Regions from separate parts of the Butyrivibrio sp. AE3004 genome, predicted to be linked through region 2. Evidence: a T-box and tRNA genes for the amino acid it is inferred to sense, from the RefSeq annotation. Region 2 holds a T-box; the other regions hold tRNA genes.
The links. A T-box is a leader RNA that pairs with one kind of tRNA and senses whether it is charged. The one in region 2 lies ahead of ileS (isoleucine--tRNA ligase), so its partner is inferred to be a tRNA-Ile.
Positions count from the first base shown of each region.

Region 1: it encodes a tRNA-Ile, which carries the amino acid that the T-box ahead of ileS (isoleucine--tRNA ligase) is inferred to sense. The anticodon was not compared.
Region 3: it encodes a tRNA-Ile, which carries the amino acid that the T-box ahead of ileS (isoleucine--tRNA ligase) is inferred to sense. The anticodon was not compared.

Region 1 covers NZ_JNLQ01000002.1:2,814,719-2,822,804, reverse strand. Annotated here, with positions in the region: gene tsaB (tRNA (adenosine(37)-N6)-threonylcarbamoyltransferase complex dimerization subunit type 1 TsaB) at 1-395, shown strand, start outside; gene BV60_RS0115165 (ribonuclease Z) at 388-1,317, shown strand; gene BV60_RS0115160 (DUF6715 family protein) at 1,371-1,961, shown strand; gene tsaD (tRNA (adenosine(37)-N6)-threonylcarbamoyltransferase complex transferase subunit TsaD) at 2,026-3,108, shown strand; gene ispD (2-C-methyl-D-erythritol 4-phosphate cytidylyltransferase) at 3,095-3,820, shown strand; tRNA gene BV60_RS0115145 (tRNA-Ser) at 3,928-4,013, shown strand; tRNA gene BV60_RS0115140 (tRNA-Ser) at 4,052-4,140, shown strand; rRNA gene BV60_RS0115135 (16S ribosomal RNA) at 4,324-5,868, shown strand; rRNA gene rrf (5S ribosomal RNA) at 5,932-6,049, shown strand; tRNA gene BV60_RS0115125 (tRNA-Ile) at 6,064-6,137, shown strand; tRNA gene BV60_RS0115120 (tRNA-Ala) at 6,161-6,233, shown strand; rRNA gene BV60_RS0115115 (23S ribosomal RNA) at 6,462-8,086, shown strand, end outside.
Region 2 covers NZ_JNLQ01000002.1:3,423,073-3,431,158, reverse strand. Annotated here, with positions in the region: gene BV60_RS0117780 (transposase) at 1-333, opposite strand, end outside; gene ileS (isoleucine--tRNA ligase) at 609-3,800, opposite strand; T-box leader at 3,840-4,095, opposite strand; gene BV60_RS0117770 (phosphatase PAP2 family protein) at 4,174-5,112, opposite strand; gene BV60_RS0117765 (TrmH family RNA methyltransferase) at 5,390-6,208, shown strand; gene BV60_RS0117760 (TIGR01212 family radical SAM protein) at 6,195-7,106, opposite strand; tRNA gene BV60_RS0117755 (tRNA-Gly) at 7,275-7,347, shown strand; tRNA gene BV60_RS0117750 (tRNA-Gly) at 7,396-7,468, shown strand; gene BV60_RS23265 (hypothetical protein) at 7,688-7,837, opposite strand; gene BV60_RS0117740 (DeoR family transcriptional regulator) at 7,834-8,086, opposite strand, start outside.
Region 3 covers NZ_JNLQ01000002.1:3,060,172-3,068,257, reverse strand. Annotated here, with positions in the region: gene BV60_RS0116165 (CvpA family protein) at 44-496, shown strand; rRNA gene BV60_RS0116160 (16S ribosomal RNA) at 816-2,360, shown strand; rRNA gene rrf (5S ribosomal RNA) at 2,424-2,541, shown strand; tRNA gene BV60_RS0116150 (tRNA-Ile) at 2,556-2,629, shown strand; tRNA gene BV60_RS0116145 (tRNA-Ala) at 2,653-2,725, shown strand; rRNA gene BV60_RS0116140 (23S ribosomal RNA) at 2,954-5,811, shown strand; tRNA gene BV60_RS0116135 (tRNA-Asn) at 5,881-5,953, shown strand; tRNA gene BV60_RS0116130 (tRNA-Glu) at 6,007-6,078, shown strand; tRNA gene BV60_RS0116125 (tRNA-Cys) at 6,085-6,155, shown strand; gene BV60_RS0116120 (S1 RNA-binding domain-containing protein) at 6,314-7,216, shown strand; gene BV60_RS0116115 (NAD-dependent protein deacylase) at 7,257-7,973, shown strand.

The DNA.
Region 1 (8,086 bases), 610 kb from region 2:
AGGATAATCTCGGTAAAGAGGCCTGGTCCGAAAAACAGTTACTTGAAGCAAGCACAAGAGATGATACAGTATATATTGTTGCCGAGAAGGCAGGGAATGTTGTAGGATTGTGCGGGGTTCGTAACATTTCCGGTGAGGGAGAGATAACGAATGTCTCAGTTTCAAAAGAGTGCAGAGGAAAAGGCATCGCCTTTTTAATGCTTGATAAGCTCCTGCTTCGTGGGAAGGCTATCGGATGTGAGGCATTTACACTCGAAGTCAGAGCCGAAAATGCTCCTGCAATAGGACTATATGAAAAACTGGGATTTGTAAATGAAGGGGTAAGACCCGGCTTTTACGATGAACCCAAGGATGATGCAATAATATACTGGAAGAGAAATAAAACGAATGATTGATATTTGTCTACTTGGAACAGGCGGAATGATGCCTCTGCCAAACAGATACCTTACTGCACTTATGGTGCGATATAACGGAAAAAGCATACTTGTTGATTGCGGTGAAGGAACACAGATAGCACTAAAAAAGAGCGGATGGAGTCCTAAACCGATAGATATGATATGCTTTACCCATTATCATGCCGATCACATCTCGGGATTGCCTGGGATGCTTCTTACAATGGGAAATGCGGAAAGAACGGAGCCCCTCCTGGTAGTTGGCCCCAAAGGTCTGGAGCGTGTAGTTAAGGCATTAAGGACCATTGCTCCGGAATTGCCGTTTAAGATTGAGTATCATGAAATTACCGAAGAGAGTGATGAACTGACACTTCCGGATATGCCGGAATTCAGAATCAATGCATTTAAGGTAAACCATAATATAACCTGTTACGGATATTCAATGCATTTAGACAGAACCGGCAAGTTTAACGTTGAAGCTGCCAGGGCTAACGGGATTGAGCAAAAGTACTGGAATCCTTTGCAAAAAGGAGAAACCATTCACACTGAGGATGGAAGAACATTTACTCCGGATATGGTTCTTGGGGAAGCACGAAAAGGTATTCATATTACATATGTCACGGATTCAAGACCTACAGAGAGCATAGTTCAATATGCCGAAAAGTCAGATCTTTTCATATGCGAAGGTATGTATGGAGAACCGGAAAAGCTTCAAAAGGCAAAAGAGAACAGACATATGACAATATATGAAGCAGCGGAACTGGCAAAAAGAGCAGATGTAAAAGAAATGTGGCTCACACATTACAGTCCGTCATTGGTTAATCCCAAAGAATACCTGCCAAAGGCGAAAGAAATATTTAATAAAACAATTGCAGCAAAGGACGGCAGAACTGTTACATTAAGATTCGAGGAAGACACAAAATAGGCCATCTGACATCATTTTGTCAGATATAAACAATTGTTTATACAGGAGGAACTATGGACGAGTCTACGAGAAATAGTGTTGTTAAAGCAATAGTGCTGATGATTTTGGCAGCAATTGTCGGCGTGGCGATTTTTGTGGTGATAACAAGAAACTCATCGAAAACAAATGATACGACCGAAGAAATTGAATTAACCGAGGTACAGAAGATCACCACTATAGATTTGTCCAAGAGCTATCCCAAGACTCCGCCTACTGTAGTTGATCTCTACGCGCGTATAATGAAAGTATTGTATAAACAGACATATACCGATGAAGAGTTTGATAAGATGGCTGCAGTCCTTGCGGGAATATTTGATGAGCAGTTTCTTGTTGCGCAGAGTAATTGGCCTTCAGGGCTTAAAAACGAAGTCGACCAGAAGAAAAAAGGCGATTATTCTATTACAAAATATGAGGTGCTTACCTCGGACCTTCAGGAAAAGAGAGATAATGGAGAGGAAATAGCAAATGTTCTGGCAAAGATCAATCTGCGACACGGAACATCAACCACTCCATACAACTATTTATTCGTCCTGCGCAAAGATTCAGAGGGACTCTGGAAAATTATGGGCTGGACAGTTTCGGAAATAACGGATGAAGAGCAGTAAAATTATGGATAATAACAATGTGGAAAAAATAGAGCGCCGTACCGAAGAGGACGGCGTAATATTTATGTCAATAAAAAATGAAGACAGTAATCATGAAAAAAATGAAAAAGATATAACCATTCTTGCCATTGAAAGCAGCTGTGATGAAACTGCAGCTGCAGTTGTAAGAAATGGAAGAGAGGTGCTTTCGAACGTAATATCATCGCAGATAGCCTTACATACTATCTATGGAGGAGTCGTTCCTGAGATAGCATCCAGAAAACATGTAGAAAAGATCAATGGTTGCGTAAGAGCTGCATTAAAAGATGCCAATATGAAGCTGGAGGACATAGATGCGATTGCGGTGACTTATGGTCCTGGATTGGTAGGAGCTCTTCTGGTAGGTGTTTCGGAAGCGAAAGCTCTTAGCTTTGTCACGGGAAAGCCTCTCGTAGGTGTTCACCATATTGAAGGCCATATATGTGCAAACTATATTGAAGATAAGGAATTACAGCCTCCTTTTATGTGCCTTGTGGCATCCGGAGGACATTCACACCTGGTTTATGTAAAAGATTACGGTGAATATGACATCATAGGCCAGACCAGAGATGATGCAGCAGGAGAAGCATTTGACAAAGTTGCAAGAGCAATCGGGCTTGGATATCCCGGAGGACCTAAGGTTGATGCAGCAGCGAAACTTGGAAATCCCGAAGCCATCAGCTTCCCCAGAGCGAAGACTACTGAAAAATCATATGACTTCAGCTTTAGTGGTTTAAAATCAGCCGTGTTGAATTATCTTAATCAGGCCGAAATGAAAGGCGAAGAAGTAAATAAAAATGATGTTGCGGCATCTTTTCAGAAAGCAGTTGTCGATGTACTCACAGAACATACGATGGAAGCCGCAAAAGAATATGGCTGCGACAAAATAGCCATAGCAGGTGGAGTTGCTTCCAACTCGGCACTGAGAGAGCGCCTTGAAAATGAATGTCAAAGCAGAGGATATACCTTTTTTAGACCGTCACCGGTCCTTTGCACGGATAATGCGGCAATGATCGGCTCAGCCGGGTACTACGAATATCTTAAAGGAGCCAGAAGCGGTATGGATTTAAATGCAGTACCCAATTTACCGCTTGGAAACAGAGAAAGAAGATATCATGGCAGATCTTAAAATGAAAACAACTGCAATTGTACTTGCTGCCGGAAGCGGCAGCAGAATGAAAAGCAATGTAAAAAAACAATACATGGAGCTTGAAGGAAAACCGCTCATTTTATATGCGCTTGAAGCATTTGAAAAAAGCTTTATAGATGAGATAATTCTTGTTTTACCGGAAAAAGATATTGAATACGTATCGCGGGAAATCATCGAGCCGCAGAGCTTCAAAAAAATCAAAGCTGTAGTAGCGGGAGGAAATACACGCTATCACAGTGTAAGACTCGGGCTTGAAGCATGTTCTTTAAATACGGAAGCGGTTTTTATTCATGACGGGGCACGTCCCTTCGTTGATAGTGACATACTTGAGCGTGCATTATCGGCTGTAAAAACATATGGTGCCTGTGTGGTCGGCATGCCCGTAAAGGATACGATTAAGCTTGCCGATAAGGATGGCTTTGCAGAGAAGACACCTGATCGGGATCTGACATGGCTTATACAGACGCCACAGGTTTTTTTATACCCTGAAATATTGGAATTGTATGAAGAGCTTGCAAAACGTGAAAATGAATTGCTGGCTGCAAATATTAATATAACTGATGACGCCATGGTTATGGAAACATTGGGAAACCGCAGAGTTAAGCTTGTTGAAGGCTCTTATGATAATATTAAAATCACCACTCCGGATGATATAAATCTGGCTGAATCTATCTTAAAAAGAAAAAAATAAAAAAATTTTAAAAATAATGTTGACAATACATATGCATATGTATATAATAAATTTCGCTGCTGAGGTGTGCGAAACACTTCGAGCGAAAAGCAAATAAATAAATAAATGGAGCGATATCGAAGCGGTCATAACGAGGCGGTCTTGAAAACCGTTTGGCGGCAACGCCACGAGGGTTCGAATCCCTCTCGCTCCGCTAAAATTTAAGAGTGAAGAGATAAGGTCAACACTTTTGCAGAAGTACTCAAGAGGTTGAAGAGACACCCCTGGAAAGGGTGCAGGTCGTTAATAGCGGCGCGAGGGTTCAAATCCCTCCTTCTGCGTTCCTCATCGGTTATACAGATGAGATGCACATTGACAATGAAATAGTAATGCAACCCTGAAAATTCCAAAAAGAATATTCAGAGAACAAAACAAACCTAACAAGGTAAAAACGGACAGAACAAAAGCCAAGCTTAAGTTCTGGTCAGACGAACGAGATCAGGAGAGATCCTGATAGAACATTTAAACGTGAGAGTTCGATCCTGGCTCAGGATGAACGCTGGCGGCGTGCCTAACACATGCAAGTCGAACGGAGAATATACGCTTCCGAGACTTCGGTCAAAGATTGTATATCCTTAGTGGCGGACGGGTGAGTAACGCGTGGGCAACCTGCCTCGTACCGGGGGATAACAGTTGGAAACGACTGTTAATACCGCATAAGCGCACGGTGTCGCATGACACAGTGTGAAAAACTCCGGTGGTACGAGATGGGCCCGCGTCAGATTAGCCAGTTGGTGGGGTAACGGCCTACCAAAGCAACGATCTGTAGCCGGACTGAGAGGTCGGACGGCCACATTGGGACTGAGACACGGCCCAAACTCCTACGGGAGGCAGCAGTGGGGGATATTGCACAATGGGCGAAAGCCTGATGCAGCGACGCCGCGTGAGTGAAGAAGTATTTCGGTATGTAAAGCTCTATCAGCAGGGAAGAAAGACCCTTCGGGGAGATGACGGTACCTGACTAAGAAGCCCCGGCTAACTACGTGCCAGCAGCCGCGGTAATACGTAGGGGGCAAGCGTTATCCGGATTTACTGGGTGTAAAGGGAGCGCAGACGGTGATGCAAGTCTGAAGTGAAACCCCACGGCTCAACCGTGGGCTTGCTTTGGAAACTGTATAACTAGAGTACTGGAGAGGTAAGCGGAATTCCTAGTGTAGCGGTGAAATGCGTAGATATTAGGAGGAACATCGGTGGCGAAGGCGGCTTACTGGACAGCAACTGACGTTGAGGCTCGAAGGCGTGGGGAGCAAACAGGATTAGATACCCTGGTAGTCCACGCGGTAAACGATGAATACTAGGTGTTGGGGGACGAAGTCCTTCAGTGCCGACGCAAACGCATTAAGTATTCCACCTGGGGAGTACGTTCGCAAGAATGAAACTCAAAGGAATTGACGGGGACCCGCACAAGCGGTGGAGCATGTGGTTTAATTCGAAGCAACGCGAAGAACCTTACCAGATCTTGAGATCCTGCTGAATACAGAGTAATGTCTGTAGGCCTTCGGGACAGTAGAGACAGGTGGTGCATGGTTGTCGTCAGCTCGTGTCGTGAGATGTTGGGTTAAGTCCCGCAACGAGCGCAACCCTTGTCCATAGTAGCCAGCAGTAAGATGGGAACTCTATGGAGACTGCCAGGGATAACCTGGAGGAAGGTGGGGATGACGTCAAATCATCATGCCCCTTATGATCTGGGCGACACACGTGCTACAATGTCGTAACAAAGAGAAGCGAACCCGCGAGGGGGAGCAAATCCCAAAAATAACGACCCAGTTCGGACTGTAGGCTGCAACCCGCCTGCACGAAGCTGGAATCGCTAGTAATCGCAGATCAGCATGCTGCGGTGAATACGTTCCCGGGTCTTGTACACACCGCCCGTCACACCATGGGAGTCGGAAATGCCCGAAGCCGGTGACCTAACCGCAAGGAAGGAGCCGTCGAAGGCAGGTCGGATGACTGGGGTGAAGTCGTAACAAGGTAGCCGTAGGAGAACCTGCGGCTGGATCACCTCCTTTCTAAGGAAGAGGAAGAAGTAGGGAGTTGCATTACTGTTTTGTTGCCGGTGGCAACAGAAAAATTCCGGTGGCGATGCGAAAAGGGGAAACACCCGTACCCATCCCGAACACGACGGTTAAGACCTTATCGGCCGAAAGTACTATGCTGGAGACGGCATGGGAGGATAGGTGGCTGCCGGATTTAAAAAAGAAAAAGGGCTTATAGCTCAGCCGGTTAGAGCGCACGCCTGATAAGCGTGAGGTCGGTGGTTCGAGTCCACTTAAGCCCATTACCTAATAAAATAGGTAGACTGGGGGTGTAGCTCAGTTGGGAGAGCACCTGCCTTGCAAGCAGGGGGTCATGAGTTCGAATCTCACCATCTCCACTCAGTCTGAAAAGACTGATAACCGTACCTTGAAAACCGAATACTGAAGAAAACATTTTAATCAGAGAATCCGATTAAAAGACATCGAACGGATCTGCGATCATATGATCAGGATCCGAGATCCAGAAAAAACAATGTAGCAATACATAAACGAGCATATATCGATAACGCTATATCAGATATATGCGGGAACGTGGTTATTAAATGGACCAAAAGTTCTATATAGCTGGTCAAGCTATGTAGGGCGCAGGGCGGATGCCTTGGCACTAAGAGCCGAAGAAAGACGTGATAAGCTGCGAAAAGCTGCGGGGAGTGGCAAATACACTGAGAGCCGCAGATATCTGAATGGGGCAACCCGGCAGGAAGAACTCCTGTCACTGCATGCTGAATACATAGGCATGTGGAGGGAACCCGGTGAACTGAAACATCTAAGTAGCCGGAGGAAGAGAAAACAACCGTGATTCCGTAAGTAGCGGCGAGCGAACGCGGAAGAGCCCAAACCGGGTGCTTGCACCCGGGGTTCGGACTGAATGATCGATGGAGGACGATAGCAGAAAGGTCCTGGAAAGACCTGCCAGAGAGGGTGAGAGCCCCGTAAGCGAAATTGTCCGAAGCGAGTCAGTATCCAGAGTAGGACGAGACACGTGGAACCTTGTCTGAAAGAGCGGGGACCACCCCGTAAGGCTAAATACTCCTTAGTGACCGATAGCGCATAGTACCGTGAGGGAAAGGTGAAAAGGACCCCGGGAGGGGAGTGAAAGAGAACCTGAAACCCTGTGCCTGCAAACTGCGAAAGCTCCTTATGAGAGTGATCGCGTACTTTTTGTAGAACGGTCCGGCGAGTTATGTTATGCGGCGAGGTTAAGGGCCATAGGTCCGGAGCCGGAGGGAAACCGAGTGTGAAGAGTGCGAGAGTCACATAACATAGACCCGAAACCGGGTGATCTATCCATGTGCAGGATGAAGCGGCCGTAAAAGGCTGTGGAGGTCCGAACTCACATCCGTTGAAAAGGGTGGAGATGACGTGTGGATAGGGGAGAAATTCCAATCGAACCCGGAGATAGCTGGTTCTCCCCGAAATAGCTTTAGGGCTAGCCCTGTAGCATGCCATTTGGAGGTAGAGCACTGAATATCCGCGGGGGCTTCACCGCTTACCAAAGATTATCAAACTCCGAATGCCAGTATGGCTGAGCGCAGGAGTCAGACTGTACGAGATAAGTTGGACAGTCAAAAGGGAAAGAGCCCAGATCCACGGCTAAGGTCCCAAAGTGCGTGTTAAGTGGAAAAGGATGTGGGATTTCACAGACAGCTAGGATGTTGGCTCAGAAGCAGCCACACATTCAAAGAGTGCGTAATAGCTCACTAGCCGAGAGGTCCTGCGCCGAAAATTACCGGGGCTGAAACACGACACCGAAGCCTGGGGATTGCAAGTATCTACGGGTACTTGTGATCGGTAGGGGAGCATTCACAGCAGCGTCGAAGTCGTACCGTAAGGAGCGATGGAGCGCTGTGAAGAGAGAATGCCGGAATGAGTAGCGAGATGGAGGTGAGAATCCTCCAGGCCGAATATCCAAGGATTCCAGGGTAAAGCTGATCTGCCCTGGGGAAGTCGGGACCTAAGGCGAGGCCAGACGGCGTAGTCGATGGACAGCAGGTTGATATTCCTGCACCTGATGATATCAGAACTGTGGGGACGCAGGACGAAAGTGTGAGCCGGGAAAGGAAAGACCGGTCCCGCAAGGGGGAACGAAGTAAGAGTAGTGAAGCACATGGACGTACTGCCAAGAAAAGCCACTATTGCGTATCATCAGCCCGTACCGTAAACCGACACAGGTGGATGAGGAGAGGATCCT
Region 2 (8,086 bases):
GTCACTGATTGGCTGCTTCTCAAAGCTGGTAGTATGAAGAGCATACTGATAACGGAAATCAAACTCCATGGTTTCGATCATCTCATCCTCAGAAATGCCATTGAACTCAGCAAGCATCATTGCGCCAACGATAACATTTATTGGAGCGTTTGGTCTTGAGTTGGTACTACTGCTGTATAATGGAGCAAACAGCATCTCATTGATGTTTACAAAGATCTCTTGCGAAAACTGATGAGCCCATGAACTTTCAAGCATCTTCTGTTTTCTTTCTGAGAGAAATGTAAGAGAATCAAAAAGAGACACTTGCTGATGATCATTTAAGATGAATGACATGGCTGAAACCTCGTTAAATACTGGATTTGATACTAATATTTTACCGCAGATCAGCACTAAAACATAGCTTTATTCAGTTATCAATGTGCATTTTTAGGGTGTTTCTATACTTTTGACACCCACATCATTATTATAAAAAATAAACAAATGACCCCTTTTCGTATTAATCATTAGTTTATACAAAAAGAGATCATTTGTCTTTTATTATATGTTATTTTCCGGCAAGTCCCGCATTCTACAACAAGTTTTCGGGAACCTTTCTATTTTGTAGACATTCAGATTTTCTCAACGCCAATTGTTACCTTCTCGCCGTTGATATCCCATTCCTTGGCATTAGCTACATTACTGTCGTAAATAAGCTCTGTTGCAAGTACCTTTGTTGAAATTGTTTCAGCATTATCCTTAACAATCTGCGCAATCTTATCGTTACCGTTTACAGATAACTTGATGTGATCCATAACCTCGAAGCCTGAATCCTTACGCATTGTCTGAACCTTACTGATTACTTCATACATAAAGCCTTCGTTAAGAAGCTCCTCAGAGAGATTTGTATCAAGAACAACGGTTATTCCGTGATCCTCTGTACTCTCAAAGCCTTCCTTTTGAGCCATATCAATAAGCAGGTCATCCTCTGTAAGCTCAACTGCTGTACCGTTAACTTCAAATTTAAGAGCACCGTTAGCTTTAAGCTCATCCATAGCATTATTTCCATCAAGTGAACCCAAGTATTCTTTAATTCCGCCGAGTACCTTACCGTACTTAGGTCCTACTGTCTTAAGCTGAGGCTTAAAGGTGTAGGTAGTGAAATCTCTTACATCGTCAGCAAAGATAACCTTCTTAACATTAAGCTCGTCCTCAATAATCTCCTGATAGAACTCAGAAACTGACTTCTCAGCCTTAACATACATCTGTCCGATAGGCTGACGATTCTTGATTGCTGCTGCATTACGGCAGGCGCGTCCAAGAACAACAATCTGAAGTACTTCATCCATGTTCTCCTCAAGGTCCTTGTCGATGAAGCTCTCATCAACTGTAGGGAAGTCACAGAGATGAATTGACTCAGGTGCTGAAGCATCGCTTGTTCTTACCAGGTTCTGATAAATAGACTCTGTCATGAAAGGCACCATAGGAGCTGCTGCCTTACATACATTTACAAGTGCTGTGTAAAGTGTCATGTATGCAGAAATCTTATCCTGCTCCATTCCCTTAGCCCAGAAACGCTCACGGCTTCTTCTTACATACCAGTTTGAAAGATCATCAACAAAAGCATCAAGTGCTTTTCCTGCTTCAGGAATTCTATAATTTTCAAGGTTCTTATCAACTTCGCCAATCATCGTATTCATCTTGGAAAGAATCCACTTATCCATTACTGTAAGCTTGTCCTTCTCAAGTGTGTACTTGGATGCATCAAATCCATCAATGTTTGCATAAAGTACGAAGAATGCGTAGGTATTCCAAAGTGTTCCAAGGAACTTTCTCTGACCCTCCTGTACTGTCTTACCTGCAAATCTGGAAGGCAGCCAAGGCGCAGAATTTGTATAAAAATACCATCTGATGGCATCTGCACCGTATTTCTCAAGAGCCTCAAAAGGATCAACAGCGTTGCCCTTTGACTTACTCATCTTCTGTCCATTCTCATCCTGCACAAGGCCGAGTACTATAACATTTTTAAATGCAGGCTTATTGAAAAGAAGAGTTGCTTCAGCGTGAAGTGAGTAGAACCAACCTCTTGTCTGGTCTACAGCTTCTGAAATAAACTGAGCGGGGAACTGCTTCTCAAAGAGCTCCTTATTTTCAAAAGGATAGTGGAGCTGAGCGAAAGGCATTGCTCCGGAATCAAACCAGCAGTCGATAACTTCCTTTACTCTGTGCATCTTCTTTCCGCACTTAGGACATGTGATCTCAAATTTATCAATATAAGGTCTGTGAAGCTCTGTAGTCTCAGCAGAAGGATCACCTGAAAGTTCAGCAAGCTCTTTTCTTGATCCTACTGAAAGCTGGTGACCGCAGTCATCGCACTCCCAGATATTAAGAGGTGTACCCCAGTATCTGTCACGTGAGATGCCCCAGTCCTGAATATTTTCAAGCCAGTCACCAAAACGTCCCTTACCAATAGATTCCGGAACCCAGTTAATCTCCTGGTTGTTTCTGATAAGGTCATCCTTAACCTCTGTAACCTTGATGAACCATGATGAACGCGCATAGTAAAGAAGCGGTGTACCACATCTCCAGCAGTGCGGATAATCATGCTCCATTTTAGGTGCTGAGAAAAGAAGGTTTCTGCCATCAAGGTCTTTTAATACCTCGGGATCAGCACTGATAGCACCCTCATCCATTTCCTTCTGAGTAGGTTTGCAACGCATACCTGCAAAAGGAGTCTCAGGCTTTAATCTACCTTCACCATCAACCATCTGTACAAGGGGAGCGTCATATTTTCTACCTACACGAGCATCATCTTCACCGAATGCAGGAGCTATATGAACAATACCTGTACCATCTGACATGGTTACATAGTTATCACAATAAATAAAGAATGCCTTCTTATGCTGTTTCTCTGTTTCGTCAGCAGCACACTGATAAAGAGGCTCATATTCTTTATATTCAAGATCTGTTCCTACATAAGACTCAAGTACTTCATAAGCTTTCTCGCCTTCTTCCTTGGCAAGGCTTCCGAGTACATTATCAGCAAGTGCTTCTGCAAGATAATAGGTAAAGCCGTCTGCTGCCTTAACCTTCACATACTTTTCATCAGGGTTTACACAAAGACCGATGTTTGAAGGAAGTGTCCAGGGAGTTGTTGTCCATGCAAGGAAGTATGCATCCTCTCCCTTAACCTTGAAACGTACTACAGCTGTGCGCTCTTTAAGAGTCTTGTATCCCTGCGCAACCTCGTGAGATGAAAGAGGTGTGCCACAACGAGGGCAGTAGGGAACTACCTTGAAGCCCTTGTAAAGAAGACCTTTTTTCCAGATTTCGTTAAGAGCCCACCACTCAGACTCGATAAAATTATCATCATAAGTGATGTAAGGATGATCCATGTCAGCCCAAAATCCTACTGTACCTGAGAAATCTTCCCACATTCCCTTATATTTCCATACAGATTCCTTACACTTTTTGATGAAAGGTTCCATTCCGTATTCTTCAATCTGCTCTTTTCCATCAAGTCCAAGAAGCTTTTCTACCTCAAGCTCAACGGGAAGACCATGTGTGTCCCAACCTGCTTTACGGGGAACTGTATACCCCTTCATTGTGCGGTATCTCGGAATCATATCCTTGATCGCACGAGTAAGAACATGTCCGATATGTGGCTTACCGTTTGCGGTCGGCGGTCCGTCATAGAACATATACATATCGCCCTTGCTTCTGGTATCTACGCTCTTCTGGAAAATGTCCTGATCTTTCCAGAATTTCTCGATCTCTTTTTCACGAGCGACAAAATTCATATCAGTGTCAACCTTCTTATACATTTGAAACTCCTTTCAGAATTATAAAAGGCCCGTCCTTGTAAAAAGGACGAGCCTGAACTCGCTGTACCACCTGTTTACGCATACTCCGCACTAAGCTTTTATATGTTTCTCCGTAACGGGGAGATTCCGTCATAACCTACTTAATATGGCAGTTCTTATCCTGTACTAAACAATTACCTTTCAGTTATGCAGCTCGGAAGTGATTTTCTGCATTCTGTACTTGCACCTGCTCGCACCACCCGCAGGCTCTCTGCAGCTTTCCATATATACATACTGTCTTCGTCATAGCTTTTTCTTTTCAATTAAGCATTATTTTATTTAGAAGAAGAAAAAAAGTCAAGAGTATACATACACATTTTATTTTGTATCATTCTTAAATTTTTTGTGCCAGTCTACTTTTCTCAAAAACCTTAAATAGCACGGGATACACGCCCATCATTACAAATGATACTATCATATATCGGATGAACCTTACCATGAAAGATCCCATAGTGTCCGATTGAAGAAAATATTTTGAAAAAGGAAGTTTTAAAAGTGTATTCAGTACCAGATATACAGCAAAACCTCCTACTATTCTAAGCACAATTTCGACAGGTCTTCTGGTTTCTTCAAAATTCACAAACCGTTTTTCAAATTCTATGGCAAGAAAGAATCCTCCCATAAGTCCCATTGCGGTAAAATAGTCTGTCGTCCTGCAGTAGAAAAATCCTACCGCCGAAACGGCAAATACTATCAGATTAAGCAGAGGTCTTTTTTCTTCACCTGCTTTTTCATATATAAAAGGAATAAAAAACACAACAAGCACACCTGAAAGCCATCCGCATATTACATCTGTAGGATAATGAACTCCCACCGCAACCCTGGAAATTCCTACAAGTAATGGCAACACAAAAGCCAGAATGGTAAGTACTTTATTTCTAAGAAACTTAGCGACAGACCCATATACTACAACTGAATTCGTGGAATGCCCACTCGGAAATGAATACCCCTGCGCTGCTATATCATAAATATCTGCCGATTTATCTACCGGTCTGAAGCACTTTACACCATCATGTACCATATATGGACGACGCCTTAGGAAAACATTTTTTATCATAGGATTTAATGTAGTACCTATCAATGCATTAGTAGCTACATATATTCCAATTTTTTTATCGTAGCACCAATACAAAAATCCCATGACAAGTAGTATTATAAATTCTTCTCCTAACGCGGAAAATTGGGATAAAACCAAGGCACCTTTCTCTCCAAGGACACCCTGGAACCATTGCATCAATATCGGTTCAAACTCGAAATAAAACGTATTACCCATATAAGCCCCCTTATTAAAGAAAATATTAGTTATATATCATTTTACCATATCGATTTTTATTTTTTTACCATGCTATCACTCCGTCAAAGGTCCACCTAATCTCAATTATGCTATACTGTTGTAAATATTTTGAAAATAACAAGCAGATAATAAAGCGGCCTAATAAAATCAATCACAAAGTAACTTTCTTACGTCGAAGCTTTTAGAAAAGTGCTCTCGGGTGAAAAACAAGGATTTCTTTTATAGAAACGATGCATTAGGTCGTATGGAGAAAAATATGATAACCTTCCAAAAAACAGATTCCCTGGATTCTCCGGGACTCGCTGTCTATAACGAAAGATCAGAGGTGCAGCTATACCATATAAACGAACCTTTACCGGGCATTTTCATCGCAGAGAGCCCAAAAGTAATTGAACGCGCTATAAACGCAGGGTATGAACCTGTATCTCTGCTCATTGAAGAAAATCAGATAAAGGGTGAGGGAGCTTCATTACTTGAAAAGATAAATTCTCTCCCTAATGACGTTCCCGTTTATTGTGCAGATGACAGTGTATTAACAAAAATAACAGGCTTCCACCTTACAAGAGGCGTTTTATGTGCCATGAAAAGGAAGGCGCTCCCCTCTGTTCATGATATTTGCGCAGGTGCAAGAAGAATTGCTGTCCTTGAAAATATAACAAATCCTACCAATGCAGGAGCCATTGTGAGAAGCGCAGCTGCTCTTTCTGTTGACGCTGTTCTGTTTTCACACGGCTGCACCGATCCTCTTTACAGAAGAGCAATCCGTGTCAGCATGGGAACCATTTTCCAGGTGCCATGGACCTTTCTTCCTGAAAATTTCACACCGGAAAATCTTAATTCCCTCGGTTTTACCACCGTTGCCATGGCACTAAGAGATAATTCCCATTCAATAGATGATCCCAAAATCACAAATGTACCAAAACTTGCTATCTATCTTGGGGCTGAAGGTGACGGTCTTTTACCCGAAACAATTGAAAGCTGTGATTACTGTGTTAAAATCCCCATGTCTCATGAGGTTGATTCCCTGAATGTAGCCGCCGCAAGCGCTGTCGCATTCTGGGCTATTTCACACTAAACAAGTCACCGGTTTTTCTGTTTATAGTATTTAAGACATTCTTCTTATCAAGACTCCAAAGCGGCTTGGCCAGAAGCCGCCTTGGTCCGTCTCCGGTCATCCTGTGCACAACCGTGTTTTCCGGCAGGATAATTAAGCTCTCCCGCAACAATTCTGAATATTCTTCAAGATCAAGAATATGAAAATGTGTTTTTTCATACTCTTCATACATTCTTGTCCCTTTTAATATCTGGAGATTTTGTATTTTAATTCCATCTATTGAAGGCTTAAGGTCAGATAAATACTTTATTGTTGAAATCATATCCTCCTTGGATTCTCCCGGAAGACCAAATATCACATGAACTATAACCTCTACTCCAATTTCTTTAAGCCTATGGTAGGCATCCTCAAAAACACTAAGCTCATATCCTCTGTGAAAACTCTTTGCCGTAGCTTCATGAATTGTCTGAAGTCCCAGCTCTATCCAAACCGGCTTTACCTTTCTAAGTTCACAAAGCATTTCCATCACATCGCTTCCAAGACAATCAGGTCTTGTCCCAAGCGACAAAATCTCTATATCTTCCCTCCTGATTGTTTCCATATACAGTTTTGTTAATCTGTCGATATCCCCATACGTATTTGTAAACGACTGGAAGTAAGCGATGAATTTTTGAGCGTTAGTCTTTTTCCTTATCCTTTCTTTTGCATCCTCAATCTGAATGTCTATCGGCGCAACATCGGCCGCAAATTCACCGGAACCTCCCTCCGAGCAAAATGTACAGCCTCCGTAAAGAGCTGTTCCATCAGAAAGTTTTATACTACCGTCCCGGTTTGGACAGCTGCATCCCGATGATAAAGATAACCTGTAAACCTTCTCTCCATATTTATTTTTTAAATATTCCGATAATCTGATCGCCATGCTTTTCTCATCTATAAATATGATATTTTCTTGATTTTCATTTTTGCACTTTCCATAATATCACTTAAGCCATACAAAAAAATAAAAAAAAGACACTTATTTCTGTTGACATCATCATTTATTTGTTGTATCATTCTTTTTGCGTTGCGAAAGCAACTTCACATATAAGCGATAGTAGCTTAGTTGGTAAAGCGCCACCTTGCCAAGGTGGAGACCGCGGGTTCGAGCCCCGTCTATCGCTCTTAAAAATCAATATTGTGGTAATCGAGCTTAGCTCGTTTACATATATGCGATAGTAGCTTAGTTGGTAAAGCGCCACCTTGCCAAGGTGGAGACCGCGGGTTCGAGCCCCGTCTATCGCTCTTTTCATGCAAAAAACCTCAGACTGTGTCTGGGGTTTTTCTGTACCATGGATTTACTTAGTGGTCTTGAAGTGGTATTTTCTAGTCTTTAGTGTGAGCGTAGGGACGGCGATGAATTTGGAGTGTCTGTTAGTTTTTCATAAGCTATCCTTTTATTGATTCGAGCCGTATTGATTCAATCTCATAACGTATAACCAGAGCTCCTCCCATTCTCTTTCTTTAAGTGTGGCATAACTTCTCACAAATTCTTTGCTGTACCTCAGCATTAATTCCTATAGAAGAAAAATAATCCTGAACGCTCCCATGATTTTCTTCTATCATTTCCATAAACCTGGTCATGTTATTCTCATTGGGAATAACGATATTCATGTCCAAATCCGGGAAGTTATGATGTATCTGTTCGAAGCGCTTTCTTTGATCACAGCTATGTCTTTCACGGTCTCATTATGAGGTCTTCCATTAACTACCTGCCTTACAGGGATTGCACCGCCATGTGTTCTCTTCAATAGCCCTTTTTCTTCCAGTATTCTTAAATCTCTTTTAGCAGAATCATAGCTTACACCAAAGCTATTCTGTATATCTGCATTGGTAATACTGCCATTTTCTTGAAGATACTTA
Region 3 (8,086 bases), 360 kb from region 2:
TAATATATGACGAATGTATTCTGAAAATATAAGGTTGTGAATTATGGATGTTATGACATTTATTTCAATGCCGCAGGTGATAGTATCACTTGCGGTTTTAATTGTATTATTATGGCGAATTGCTTATGGCTATAAATACGGACTTGTTAACGAACTTATTGAAATTGCCGGACTTGCAGTAGGATTTGTGATTTTTAATCTCTCTGCAGGCTCGATTGGAAAAATTCTGCACGGAGAAAATCTGCATATTATTAAGACGGTTGTTCAGATTGCAATTGTTGTTGCAATATACAGAATAATACAGGGCATCGCAAAAGGAACTAAAGGTTCAGGTAAAATTCCGATTCTGAGTAAGACCAATAAGTTCCTTGGGGCGTGTTTTGGCGTATTGGAAACATACATGTGGGTTATGTTGATCCAGTATATAATAGGCTATAGGATTGATTCAGCAATTTCTTTTACAATTTTTGAAATTATTGGTTGCATTGCTGTGTAAGTAATGCTATAATCAATTTCGCTCACTTCGAGAGAGTAATATCTGAGAGCTGATAACTGATCGATAAAAACTTTCGAAAAAAGCAAAAAAAGTTCTTGACAGAAAGCACACGACATGATATCCTATCAGAGTTGCGGCTGACAAGCCAAGCGATACAAACAGCACATTGACAATGAAATAGTAATGCAACCCTGAAAATTCCAAAAAAGAATATTCAGAGAACAAAACAAACCTAACAAGGTAAAAACGGACAGAACAAAAGCCAAGCTTAAGTTCTGGTCAGACGAACGAGATCAGGAGAGATCCTGATAGAACATTTAAACGTGAGAGTTCGATCCTGGCTCAGGATGAACGCTGGCGGCGTGCCTAACACATGCAAGTCGAACGGAGAATATACGCTTCCGAGACTTCGGTCAAAGATTGTATATTCTTAGTGGCGGACGGGTGAGTAACGCGTGGGCAACCTGCCTCGTACCGGGGGATAACAGTTGGAAACGACTGTTAATACCGCATAAGCGCACGGTGTCGCATGACACAGTGTGAAAAACTCCGGTGGTACGAGATGGGCCCGCGTCAGATTAGCCAGTTGGTGGGGTAACGGCCTACCAAAGCAACGATCTGTAGCCGGACTGAGAGGTCGGACGGCCACATTGGGACTGAGACACGGCCCAAACTCCTACGGGAGGCAGCAGTGGGGGATATTGCACAATGGGCGAAAGCCTGATGCAGCGACGCCGCGTGAGTGAAGAAGTATCTCGGTATGTAAAGCTCTATCAGCAGGGAAGAAAGACCCTTCGGGGAGATGACGGTACCTGACTAAGAAGCCCCGGCTAACTACGTGCCAGCAGCCGCGGTAATACGTAGGGGGCAAGCGTTATCCGGATTTACTGGGTGTAAAGGGAGCGCAGACGGTGATGCAAGTCTGAAGTGAAACCCCACGGCTCAACCGTGGGCTTGCTTTGGAAACTGTATGACTAGAGTACTGGAGAGGTAAGCGGAATTCCTAGTGTAGCGGTGAAATGCGTAGATATTAGGAGGAACATCGGTGGCGAAGGCGGCTTACTGGACAGCAACTGACGTTGAGGCTCGAAGGCGTGGGGAGCAAACAGGATTAGATACCCTGGTAGTCCACGCGGTAAACGATGAATACTAGGTGTTGGGGGACGAAGTCCTTCAGTGCCGGCGCAAACGCATTAAGTATTCCACCTGGGGAGTACGTTCGCAAGAATGAAACTCAAAGGAATTGACGGGGACCCGCACAAGCGGTGGAGCATGTGGTTTAATTCGAAGCAACGCGAAGAACCTTACCAGATCTTGAGATCCTGCTGAATACAGAGTAATGTCTGTAGGCCTTCGGGACAGTAGAGACAGGTGGTGCATGGTTGTCGTCAGCTCGTGTCGTGAGATGTTGGGTTAAGTCCCGCAACGAGCGCAACCCTTGTCCATAGTAGCCAGCAGTAAGATGGGAACTCTATGGAGACTGCCAGGGATAACCTGGAGGAAGGTGGGGATGACGTCAAATCATCATGCCCCTTATGATCTGGGCGACACACGTGCTACAATGTCGTAACAAAGAGAAGCGAACCCGCGAGGGGGAGCAAATCCCAAAAATAACGACCCAGTTCGGACTGTAGGCTGCAACCCGCCTGCACGAAGCTGGAATCGCTAGTAATCGCAGATCAGCATGCTGCGGTGAATACGTTCCCGGGTCTTGTACACACCGCCCGTCACACCATGGGAGTCGGAAATGCCCGAAGCCGGTGACCTAACCGCAAGGAAGGAGCCGTCGAAGGCAGGTCGGATGACTGGGGTGAAGTCGTAACAAGGTAGCCGTAGGAGAACCTGCGGCTGGATCACCTCCTTTCTAAGGAAGAGGAAGAAGTAGGGAGTTGCATTACTGTTTTGTTGCCGGTGGCAACAGAAAAATTCCGGTGGCGATGCGAAAAGGGGAAACACCCGTACCCATCCCGAACACGACGGTTAAGACCTTATCGGCCGAAAGTACTATGCTGGAGACGGCATGGGAGGATAGGTGGCTGCCGGATTTAAAAAAGAAAAAGGGCTTATAGCTCAGCCGGTTAGAGCGCACGCCTGATAAGCGTGAGGTCGGTGGTTCGAGTCCACTTAAGCCCATTACCTAATAAAATAGGTAGACTGGGGGTGTAGCTCAGTTGGGAGAGCACCTGCCTTGCAAGCAGGGGGTCATGAGTTCGAATCTCACCATCTCCACTCAGTCTGAAAAGACTGATAACCGTACCTTGAAAACCGAATACTGAAGAAAACATTTTAATCAGAGAATCCGATTAAAAGACATCGAACGGATCTGCGATCATATGATCAGGATCCGAGATCCAGAAAAAACAATGTAGCAATACATAAACGAGCATATATCGATAACGCTATATCAGATATATGCGGGAACGTGGTTATTAAATGGACCAAAAGTTCTATATAGCTGGTCAAGCTATGTAGGGCGCAGGGCGGATGCCTTGGCACTAAGAGCCGAAGAAAGACGTGATAAGCTGCGAAAAGCTGCGGGGAGTGGCAAATACACTGAGAGCCGCAGATATCTGAATGGGGCAACCCGGCAGGAAGAACTCCTGTCACTGCATGCTGAATACATAGGCATGTGGAGGGAACCCGGTGAACTGAAACATCTAAGTAGCCGGAGGAAGAGAAAACAACCGTGATTCCGTAAGTAGCGGCGAGCGAACGCGGAAGAGCCCAAACCGGGTGCTTGCACCCGGGGTTCGGACTGAATGATCGATGGAGGACGATAGCAGAAAGGTCCTGGAAAGACCTGCCAGAGAGGGTGAGAGCCCCGTAAGCGAAATTGTCCGAAGCGAGTCAGTATCCAGAGTAGGACGAGACACGTGGAACCTTGTCTGAAAGAGCGGGGACCACCCCGTAAGGCTAAATACTCCTTAGTGACCGATAGCGCATAGTACCGTGAGGGAAAGGTGAAAAGGACCCCGGGAGGGGAGTGAAAGAGAACCTGAAACCCTGTGCCTGCAAACTGCGAAAGCTCCTTATGAGAGTGATCGCGTACTTTTTGTAGAACGGTCCGGCGAGTTATGTTATGCGGCGAGGTTAAGGGCCATAGGTCCGGAGCCGGAGGGAAACCGAGTGTGAAGAGTGCGAGAGTCACATAACATAGACCCGAAACCGGGTGATCTATCCATGTGCAGGATGAAGCGGCCGTAAAAGGCTGTGGAGGTCCGAACTCACATCCGTTGAAAAGGGTGGAGATGACGTGTGGATAGGGGAGAAATTCCAATCGAACCCGGAGATAGCTGGTTCTCCCCGAAATAGCTTTAGGGCTAGCCCTGTAGCATGCCATTTGGAGGTAGAGCACTGAATATCCGCGGGGGCTTCACCGCTTACCAAAGATTATCAAACTCCGAATGCCAGTATGGCTGAGCGCAGGAGTCAGACTGTACGAGATAAGTTGGACAGTCAAAAGGGAAAGAGCCCAGATCCACGGCTAAGGTCCCAAAGTGCGTGTTAAGTGGAAAAGGATGTGGGATTTCACAGACAGCTAGGATGTTGGCTCAGAAGCAGCCACACATTCAAAGAGTGCGTAATAGCTCACTAGCCGAGAGGTCCTGCGCCGAAAATTACCGGGGCTGAAACACGACACCGAAGCCTGGGGATTGCAAGTATCTACGGGTACTTGTGATCGGTAGGGGAGCATTCACAGCAGCGTCGAAGTCGTACCGTAAGGAGCGATGGAGCGCTGTGAAGAGAGAATGCCGGAATGAGTAGCGAGATGGAGGTGAGAATCCTCCAGGCCGAATATCCAAGGATTCCAGGGTAAAGCTGATCTGCCCTGGGGAAGTCGGGACCTAAGGCGAGGCCAGACGGCGTAGTCGATGGACAGCAGGTTGATATTCCTGCACCTGATGATATCAGAACTGTGGGGACGCAGGACGAAAGTGTGAGCCGGGAAAGGAAAGACCGGTCCCGCAAGGGGGAACGAAGTAAGAGTAGTGAAGCACATGGACGTACTGCCAAGAAAAGCCACTATTGCGTATCATCAGCCCGTACCGTAAACCGACACAGGTGGATGAGGAGAGGATCCTAAGGCCGGCGGGAGAAGCATTGTTAAGGAACTCGGCAAAATGTCCCCGTAACTTCGGGATAAGGGGAGCCTGCGAGAGCAGGCCGCAGAGAAGAGGCTCAAGCAACTGTTTAGCAAAAACACAGGTCTATGCGAAACCGAAAGGTGAGGTATATGGGCTGACGCCTGCCCGGTGCTGGAAGGTTAAGAGGAGAGGTCAGGGCAACCGAAGCTTTGAATTTAAGCCCCAGTAAACGGCGGCCGTAACTATAACGGTCCTAAGGTAGCGAAATTCCTTGTCGGGTAAGTTCCGACCCGCACGAAAGGCGTAATGATTTGAGCACTGTCTCGGCAATGCACCCGGTGAAATTGAAGTACCAGTGAAGATGCTGGTTACCCGCGCCAGGACGGAAAGACCCCATGGAGCTTTACTCCAGGTTGATACTGGGATTCGGTACTGTATGTACAGGATAGGTGGGAGACTGTGAAGTGATGACGTCAGTTGTCATGGAGTCGCTGTTGGGATACCACCCTTATAGTACTGGGTTTCTAACCAAGGACCGTGAAACCGGTCCGGGGACAATGTCTGCCGGGGAGTTTGACTGGGGCGGTCGCCTCCGAAAGGGTATCGGAGGCGCTCAAAGGTTCCTTCAGAATGGACGGAAACCATTCGCAGAGTGCAAAGGCAGAAGGGAGCCTGACTGTGACACCGACGGGTGGAACAGATACGAAAGTAGGACTTAGTGATCCGGTGGCATGAAAGTGGGATTGCCATCGCTCAACGGATAAAAGCTACCCTGGGGATAACAGGCTTATCACTCCCAAGAGTTCACATCGACGGAGTGGTTTGGCACCTCGATGTCGGCTCATCGCATCCTGGGGCTGTAGCAGGTCCCAAGGGTTGGGCTGTTCGCCCATTAAAGCGGTACGCGAGCTGGGTTCAGAACGTCGTGAGACAGTTCGGTCCCTATCCGGCGCGGGCGTAGGATATCTGAGAGGAGCTGTCCTTAGTACGAGAGGACCGGGATGGACGGACCGCTGGTGTATCAGCTGCATCGCCAGATGCATAAGGCTGGGTAGCCAAGTCCGGAAGGGATAAACGCTGAAGGCATCTAAGCGTGAAGCCCCCCTCAAGATGAGATATCCCTGCATTTTGCAGTAAGACCCCTTAGAGACTATGAGGTAGATAGGCACAAGGTGTAAGCACGGTAACGTGTTCAGCTGATGTGTACTAATAGGTCGAGGGCTTGTCCAAAAAAGGATATAGAACAATAACGGATTGAAGATGAAGTATTCAGTGTTCGGTTTTGAAGGTACGGTATAATCCTCAATAGCTCAGTCGGTAGAGCATTCGGCTGTTAACCGAAGTGTCGTAGGTTCGAGTCCTACTTGGGGAGCTGGTTGTACGGAGACCTACAATCGAAATCCCTGCGAGGCAGGAAAAATACATGGCTCCGTGGTCAAGTGGTTAAGACATCGCCCTTTCACGGCGGTAACACGAGTTCGAGCCTCGTCGGAGTCATTATATGGTGACTTAGCCAAGTGGTAAGGCGTGGGACTGCAACTCCCTGATCGTCGGTTCAAATCCGTCAGTCACCTTTATAATTAAGTCTTAAATGCAATTGCATTTAAGGCTTTCTTTTTGTATAATTATATGTATTTTTTATACAATTCTTAGATATTGCGTTGTATAATTTATTTCAGATAGTTTTTCCGAAAATAACATAATATGTGGATTTTTAAGGAGGGGTTTTACAATGGAATCAATGGAAGATTTCAAGGATGAGATTGACAGATCATTTAGGCAGATAAAAGAAGGGGATATTTTAACCGGTACTGTTATAGGAGTAGAAGATACATATGTGCTTCTTGATATTAAATATTATACGCAGGGTGTTATAAAGGCTGAGGATTTAAGTGATGATCCTAAGTTCAATATCCGTACCGATATAAAGGTAGGTGATGAGATTTCTGCTACAGTAGTTGCTACAGATGATGGAAATGGAAATATACTCCTGTCCAAAAAAGAGGCTACTCAGATTCTTGCGTGGGATAAATTGAAAGCGTTATTGGAGAGTCAGGAAAATGTAACGGTTACAGTAGTTGAAGCTGTAAAAAGCGGTGTAGTATGCTTCTTGGAAGGAATAAGAGCGTTTATACCAGCATCTAAAATTTCCTTGAATTATGTAGATGACGATGCTTTAAATGATTTTGTTGGAAAAAAAATAGATGTTAGAGTAATAACAGCTGATGAAAAAGATAAGAAGCTTGTTCTTTCTGCGAGAGAGATTTTGAGAGAGAAGGCAGATGAGGAAAGGGCACAGAAAATATCAAATGTTCAGGTTGGACTTGTAACTGAAGGTACTGTGGAAAGCCTTCAGAATTATGGAGCTTTTATTAATCTTGGTAATGGACTTTCCGGATTGGTTCATATTTCACAAATTTCTAATCAAAGAATTGCGCATCCAAGTGCAGTTTTGAAGGTTGGAGATAAAGTGAAGGTAAAAGTTACAGCTATTAAGGACGGCAAATTGAGCCTTAGTATGAAAGCTCTTCAGGATGTGGCAGCTACGGAAATTACTGAAGAAAAGATAGAGTTCGAGAGTGAGGGAGAAGCTACCACTTCTTTAGCGGATCTTCTTAAAAAAGCAGGCTTTTAATTTGTAATATGTTTTCTGTAATCATGTGAGGCAAGGTATTATGGATGATAAGATTAGAGAGTTAAAAGAATTAATTGATGGTAGTGATAATATAGTTTTTTTTGGAGGTGCCGGAGTATCTACCGAGAGCGGGGTTCCGGATTTTAGAAGTGAAGACGGTCTTTATCATCAACACTACAAGTACCCGCCTGAACAGATGCTGAGTCATAGCTTCTACATGAGAATGCCTGAAGAATTTTTTAGATTTTATAAAGATAAACTTCTGGTAAAAGGAATAATGCCTAATAAAGCTCATTTAAAGCTTGCCGAATTGGAAAAACAGGGAAAACTCAGAGCAATCATTACACAGAATATAGATGGACTGCATCAGGCTGCGGGTAGCAAAGAAGTCCTTGAACTTCACGGGAGCGTTCATAGAAACTATTGTGAACGTTGTGGAAAGTTTTATGATTTTGATTTTATGGCTGAGTGTGAAGGTGTGCCATATTGTGATTGTGGAGGACGTATAAAACCGGACGTAGTTCTTTACGAAGAAGGACTTGATATGGATGTTATGAGCAGGGCAGTGGATTACATAGCAAATGCGGATGTACTTATAATTGGTGGAACTTCTCTGGTCGTATATCCTGCTGCAGGATTGATTGATTATTATAGAGGACATAAGCTTGTGCTGATAAATAAACAGGCTACTACCAGAGATAGTCAGGCAGATTTGGTGATACAGGGACCTATTGGCGAAGTATTAAGCCAGGTTTGATAATTGTCAGTTAATTCGTTTATAATTCTGACTATCATAAAAACAGGCCTTTTTTACAAATTTTACTTGCAATGACTCTATTTTTGTGATAAAGTTTATCTCTGTGATAATTT